2 regions of the Amycolatopsis sp. CA-161197 genome follow, and region 1 is predicted to be linked to the other one. Evidence: riboswitches for the same ligand, from Rfam matches in the RefSeq annotation. Region 1 holds a riboswitch; the other holds the start of a gene.
What was found. A riboswitch is a leader RNA that binds a small molecule or an ion and turns the genes downstream of it on or off. The one in region 1 is predicted to bind cobalamin.

Region 1 (3,198 bases):
GCCGCACCACGCGGTCGATCTCGGCGTGCATCTCGGCCACGTACGCGGCTTCCTCGAGCGTGCCCGCGCGGTACGCGGCGCGCGCCTTGCGGACGTCGGTGGTCTGCGGGAACGAGCCGATCGTGGTGGTCGGCAACGGCGGCAGGCCGAGGGATTCCTGTTGCAGGGCCGCCCGTTGCTCATACGGCGCACGCACGGCGTCCTCGGGCTTCAGCGCCGCCAGGCGCTCGCGCACGGCCGCGTCCACCGGGTTCGTCGCGCGGTCTTCGACGGCCGCGCGCTCGGCAGACAGGTCCACCTGATCGCCGCGCAGCGCCCGCCCGAGCAGTACGACCTCGGCGACCTTCTGATCGGCGAACGCGAGCCAGCTCTTCAGCCGTGGGTCGAGGTTCTCGGCCTCGACGTCGTGCGGCACGTGCAGCAGCGAGCACGACGTCGACACGCTCACGTGCCGCGCGGTGCCGGCCAGCCGGGCGGCACGTTCGAGCGCACGGTCCGGGTCCGTGCGCCACACGTTGCGCCCGTCGACGACACCGGCGAGCACCTCGTTGTCGCGCAAGGCGCCTTCCTCCGCCACGGAGTCCACAAAGGACTCGTCGGTGACGAGGTCCACGGCCAGCGCGTCGATGGGGGAGCGGGCCAGCACTCCCAGCCCGCGACCGAGCCCGCCGAAGTACCCGGCGACGAGCAGCTTCGGCCGGTCTTCGGTCTTGGCCAGCACGTGGTACGCGCGGGTCAGCGCGTTGAGTTCCTTCGTGGTGCGGTCGCCGGCGAACGCCGGCTCGTCGAGCTGCACCCACTCGACGCCCTCGGCCTTCAGCGCGCACAGCAGCGCCGCGTACGCGGGCAGGAGCTCGTCGAGCAGCTCCAGCGGCTCGAACCCCGGCCGCGTCGCCTTGGCCAGCAACAGGAACGTGACCGGGCCGACGAGCACCGGTCGCGTCTCGATGCCCAGCTCCCGGGCCTCGCGCACCTCGTCGAGCGGCTTCGTGCCCGACAACGCGAAGCGCGAGTCGGGACCCAGTTCGGGCACGAGGTAGTGGTAGTTGGTGTCGAACCACTTCGTCATCTCGAGCGCCGGCTCGTCCTGCACGCCGCGCGCGGCCGCGAAGTACGTATCGAGCGGCGAGAGGCCGAGGCGGGTGAAGCGCTCCGGCAGCGCGCCGAACAGCTCGGCGGTGTCGAGCACCTGGTCGTAGTGGGAAAACGTGTTCGAGGGGACCGATTCCAGGCCGGCTTCGCGCAGCCGCGACCAGGTCCGCCCGCGCAGTTCGCGGCCGGTGGCGAGCAGTTCCGCCTCGCCGGTGGTGCCCGCCCAGTAGCGTTCCAGGGCGCGCTTCAGTTCCCGGGCCGGCCCGATGCGCGGGTACCCCAGGATCGTGGTGCCGATGGTGGTCACAGGCTCTCTCCTCGCGAGCTCGTTCGAGGCGAGCCCGGGCACGCGAGAACCGCGTCTTCGGTCAGGCCTGCTCCCACGGGGCCCGGACTCACGCACGCCGTCGGCGCACGTACCACGGGCAGGTCTTCGGACTCGTGGGCGCCGAGCTCGCGCCTACTCACCGTCGCTTCCCGGGCTCGCGCCCAGTGCTTGACCACGAAATCGTGGTGACGGCTTTCGTTCCCACTCACCGCTGCGGGGCAGTCCCGGACTCACACCGGGTTCCCTGTTGCCTCGCCAGGGTGCGGCCGCACGAAAAAAGCCCGGCCACGCCCTGGCGAACCAGTGGCGTGGCCGAGCCTAGCGGGTCGCGGCACCGGGTGGCACGACGTCCGCTGTGATCCCGGAGACCGGGATCGGTCCTGCAGTCGATCAGTCCCAGTCCAGCGCGCCGCCGGACTGGTACTCGATCACGCGGGTCTCGAAGAAGTTCTTCTCCTTCTTCAGGTCCATCGCCTCCGACATCCACGGGAACGGGTTCTCCGTCTCCCCGAAGATCGGCGCGAGGCCGATCTGCTGGGCGCGCCGGTCGGTGATGAAGTGCATGTACTGCTCGCACAGCTGCGCCGAAAGGCCGAGCATGCCGCGCGGCATGGTGTCACGCGCGTAGCGGACCTCCAGCTCGCACGCGTCGGTCAGCATCTGCCGGATCTCCGCCTGGAACTCTTCCGTCCACAGGTGCGGGTTCTCGATCTTGATCTGGTTGATGCAGTCGATGCCGAAGTTCAGGTGGATCGACTCGTCGCGCAGGATGTACTGGTACTGCTCGGCGATGCCGACCATCTTGTTGCGGCGGCCGAGCGAGAGGATCTGCGCGAAGCCGGTGTAGAACCACATGCCCTCGAAGATCACGTAGAACGCCACGAGGTCGCGCAGGAACGCCTGGTCGGCCTCCGGCGTGCCGGTCTCGAAGTCCGGGTTCTCGAGGTTCTGCGTGTACTTCAGCGCCCACGCGTCCTTCTCGGAGATGGACGGCACCTCGCGGTACATGTTGAACAGCTCGCCCTCGACCAGGCCGAGGCTTTCGCAGATGTACTGGAAGGTGTGCGTGTGCACGGCCTCCTCGAACGCCTGGCGCAGCAGGTACTGGCGGCACTCGGGGTTGGTGATCTGGCGGTACACCGCGAGCACGATGTTGTTGGCCACCAAGGACTCCGCCGTGGCGAAGAAGCCGAGGTTGCGCTTGAGCATCTGGCGCTCGTCCTCGGTCAGGCCGTCGGGCGACTTCCACAGCGCGATGTCGGCCTGCATGGCGACCTCGGTCGGCATCCAGTGGTTGTTGCACGCGGCGAGGTACTTGTCCCACGCCCAGCGGTACTTCATGGGCAGCAGCTGGTTCACGTCGGCGCGGGCATTGATCATGCGCTTGTCGTCGACGTTGATCCGGGCGGCGCCGACCTCGATCGCGCCGAGGCCGGTGGCGTCCGTGGTCTCCACGTTGGTCATCTAGAGGCTCCAAGAAAAGGCTCGTGAAGGGGTGCGGCCGGGTCTCGCCGGCCGCACCCCTTCACGAGGAGGTCACTGGCAGGCTTCGCAGTCGGGGTCGTCGATGCGGCAGGAGGCGCCTTCGGTGGCGACGAAGTCGATGTCGTCGACCTTCGGCAGCTCCTTCGGCTCGGCGGGCTTGGCGGCCGGGACCGCGGCGGGCACGGCCGCGGCGGGGCTCGCCGGCACGGCGGCCGACGGCGAGGGCAACGGTGCCGGCGAAGGAGCCGGAGCCGGCGTCGCGGCCGGAGCCGGAGCGGCGGCCGGGGCGGCCG
Region 2 (3,198 bases), 3.6 Mb from region 1:
CCGTTCCGGATGCCCGATCCCGGCGTAGCGCGTGTCCCACACCGACCGCGGCACGCGCAGGCGGACGGGCGCGTTGCAGACGGTCCGCCGCACCTGCTGCGGGATCGCGACCACGGGCACCACGTCGAAGTAGCGCCAGCCGCGGCGGGTCAGGGCGGCGCCCAGCATGGCGCCGATGGTGTTGAGCAGCACGTCGTCGGTCGAGGTCACGCGGCCGCTCTGGATGAGGAACTGCGTGGCCTCCACCAGCACGGACGCGCTCAGGGCGGTGAGCGCGATCCGGCTGAGCGACCGCAGCCGGCGCAGGCGCAGCGGCACGAGCGCGCCCAGCGGGCTCAGGAGGAGCAGATTGCCGACGACCTGCCAGAGCGATCCGTCGTCGGACAGCGCGGCGGTGAGGTCGGCGCCGGGCACCAGGTCGAGGGTGCTCCCCGAAGCGGTGCCGACGGGCATGATGACCAGGCAGAGCACGAGCGCGCCGAGCGTCACCGCCGTCACGTCGACTGCCGCGGTCGCCGACGCGTGGCCGAGGCTGATGTCGCTGCTTCTTCGCCGCCTCCGCGCGGCGAGCAAGGGCCAGCAAAGCAGCGCGTATGGCAACGCGATGGCCGTGATCGGGATGATCCCCCAGAAAGCGCGCAGCAAGGCACCCATGCGCTTCCCTTCTCGAACCCCTCTGAACTGCTTCTTCCCGCCCTCCCAAGATCAACCTTCGCATTGCCGGTTCGAGTCGGCATGCTCAGCGGGCCGCACTATTCGGTGATCTTTCCGGTGGCGCGAAACGGCTTCCCGTGGTTCGGTCGAGGCGCGGACCGTCCATAGTGGATGCTGTGGACAACCCTGTGGAAGGATTGCGCCGACTTGGCGGAAAGCCTTGGTTCACAACGGAAACCAAGGGTTTGAGCCTGTGTACTACCCGGCGAGCTCGCGCGCCTTCTCGATGAGCGCGGACAGGTGCAGGCCACGGTGGACGTCGCACGGGTGCGTGGTCGTGCCACTCGCGACCATGGCCGCGAAGTCGTCCAGCAGAGCCGTGTAGGCCTCCCCGGCGGTGCCTGGTTTGCGGCCGAGTGTCCGGTAGCCGTGCTCGCCGTAGACCGCGACCTCGACCACGGTCGGCTGAACCGGGAGCCGCAGCGACAGCGTCGCGGTGCTCGTCGCGCCGCCCTCGTGGGCGAACATCAGCTGCCACAGGTCGTCGGGACCGCGGTGGGCCGCGAGCACGTCGGTGATGCGGCCGAGGGCGGCGTCGAGCAGGTCGAACGCGTGCGGGCCGATGTCGGCGAGCGCGCCGCCGGACGCGTCGAGCCGCCACGCCGACGTCGAGTACTGCCCGCCGAGCAACGCGCCCGAAAGCCAGCGTGCGCCGCCGCCGCGCCAGCCGCCCGAGGCGGCGAGGCCGTCGAGCCATTCGCGCGTCTGCTGGGAGAACCGCAGCGTGAGCATCACGAGCGACGCGACGCCGGCCTTGTCCACGGCGTCGGCCAGCCGCTGCGCGCTCGCCAGGTCGGCGGCGATGGGCTTCTCGAGGATCAGGTGCTTGCCGGCCTCGGCCGCGCGCGTCGCGATCTCCGCCTGCACGGCGGGCGGCACGGCGAAGGCTAGGGCGTCGACCAGGGAGAACAACTCGTCGAGGTCGTCGGTGCCGACCGCGTCGTGGGCCTCGGCCAGCGGGCGGGCGCTGGTGACGCGGCGCGCCCACACGGCGGTGAGCTCGGTGCCGGGGTGTTCGGCCAGTCCCGGCGCGTGCACCGTGGTCGCCCAGGGACCGGTTCCGACGAGGCCGATGCGCAGCTGTCCGACGTCCACGCCCGGAAGTGTAGGTGTGTCCGGCGCCGCTTCCGGCGGGTACCTCCGGTGGGTTAACGTCGGTCAGCTGTACACCACGATCGGGGGAAGCCGGTGGGAATCCGGCGCTGACCCGCAACCGTGAGCGGCCGCCCGCGCGGCCGTGAGCCGGATCGCCCGCCGTGGTCCGACTCGATGCGAGGTTCATCAACGATGCGGTTGTTCCCTGCAGTCCGGCTCCTGGCCGTGGCCGCGCTCCTGGTCACCGCCGGCCTGTCCGGCGCGAGTCCCGCCACCGCGACCGTGCCCGGGAAGGGCACCGCGGGCTACTGTCCCGACGCCACCGGCGTGACGGTGGTGGTCGACTTCCAGGACCTCGGTGGCGACACCCTGATCCGCTGCACGCCCGGGCCGCAGGCCGACGGGGTGGCGGCCATGCAGAACGCGGGCCTCGACATCGCGGGCGTCGGCAAGTACGGCCTGGCGCTGATCTGCAAGATCGAGGGCAAACCGGTCGACCAGTCGTGCTCGGGGATGCCGCCGGAGAGCGCGTCGTGGAGCTTCTGGACGGCGACCGACGGCGGCAAGTGGGCTTCGAGCCAGGTCGGGGTGCAGGGCTGGAAGCCGCCGGCGGGGAGCTTCGAGGGCTGGTCGTTCGCGCACAACAAGTCCTTCCAGGACTACCCGCCGCCGCGGGTGGCGCCGGTGCGGAAGGCCAACGCGGCGGTGCCCGCGGCCGCGTCGACGGAATCCGGCGGCAGCGGCTTCCCGTGGAGCCTGGTGATCGGGCTCGTCGTGATCGTGGTGCTGGTCGTCGCCGGAGTGGTCGTCGGGCTGCGGCGCAGGCGTGCTGCCCGGTAACGCGCGGGCTCTGCACCCGGGTGCGTGGTGGGTGTGGGCGCTCGCGCTCGCCGTCGCCGCGAGCCGCACCACCAACCCGTTGCTGCTCGCGCTGGTGATCGCCGTGGCCGGGTTCGTGGTGGTGAACCGCCGGGGCGACGCGCCGTGGGCGCTGGCTTTTCGCGTGTACGCGCTGGTCGCGGCCGTGATCGTGGTGTCGCGCGTGCTGTTCCGCATCCTCATCGGCGGCGAGGACGGCGGCCACGTGCTGTTCACGCTGCCGACGATCCCATTGCCCGCCGCGGCCGCCGGGATCGAGCTGCTGGGGCCCACTTCGGCCGAGGAGCTGCTCGGCGGCTTCTACGACGGCCTGCGGCTGGCCACGATCGTGCTCTGCGTGGGCGCCGCCAACGCGCTGGCCAACCCGAAACGCCTGCTCAAGGCCGTGCCCGGTGCGTTGGCCGAGGTGAGCACGGCGGTCACGGTGGCGCTTTCGGTGGCCCCGCAGCTGGTGGAGAGCGTGCAGCGGGTGCGGCGCGCGCGCCGGCTGCGCGCGGCGCGTGGACGGGG

Region 2: it holds a riboswitch for cobalamin, as region 1 does, so the genes downstream of both, ACQPXB_RS47820 (hypothetical protein) here and metE (5-methyltetrahydropteroyltriglutamate--homocysteine S-methyltransferase) in region 1, are expected to answer to the same signal.

What each region holds. Positions count from the first base shown of each region.
Region 1 covers NZ_CP192059.1:3,174,661-3,177,858, forward strand. The annotation lists gene metE (5-methyltetrahydropteroyltriglutamate--homocysteine S-methyltransferase) at 1-1,399, opposite strand, end outside; cobalamin riboswitch at 1,500-1,702, opposite strand; gene ACQPXB_RS15230 (ribonucleotide-diphosphate reductase subunit beta) at 1,811-2,884, opposite strand; gene ACQPXB_RS15235 (ribonucleoside-diphosphate reductase subunit alpha) at 2,957-3,198, opposite strand, start outside.
Region 2 covers NZ_CP192059.1:10,092,468-10,095,665, reverse strand. The annotation lists gene ACQPXB_RS47830 (VanZ family protein) at 1-654, opposite strand, end outside; gene ACQPXB_RS47825 (Gfo/Idh/MocA family protein) at 913-1,809, opposite strand; cobalamin riboswitch at 1,853-1,987, shown strand; gene ACQPXB_RS47820 (hypothetical protein) at 2,002-2,649, shown strand; gene ACQPXB_RS47815 (CbiQ family ECF transporter T component) at 2,639-3,198, shown strand, end outside.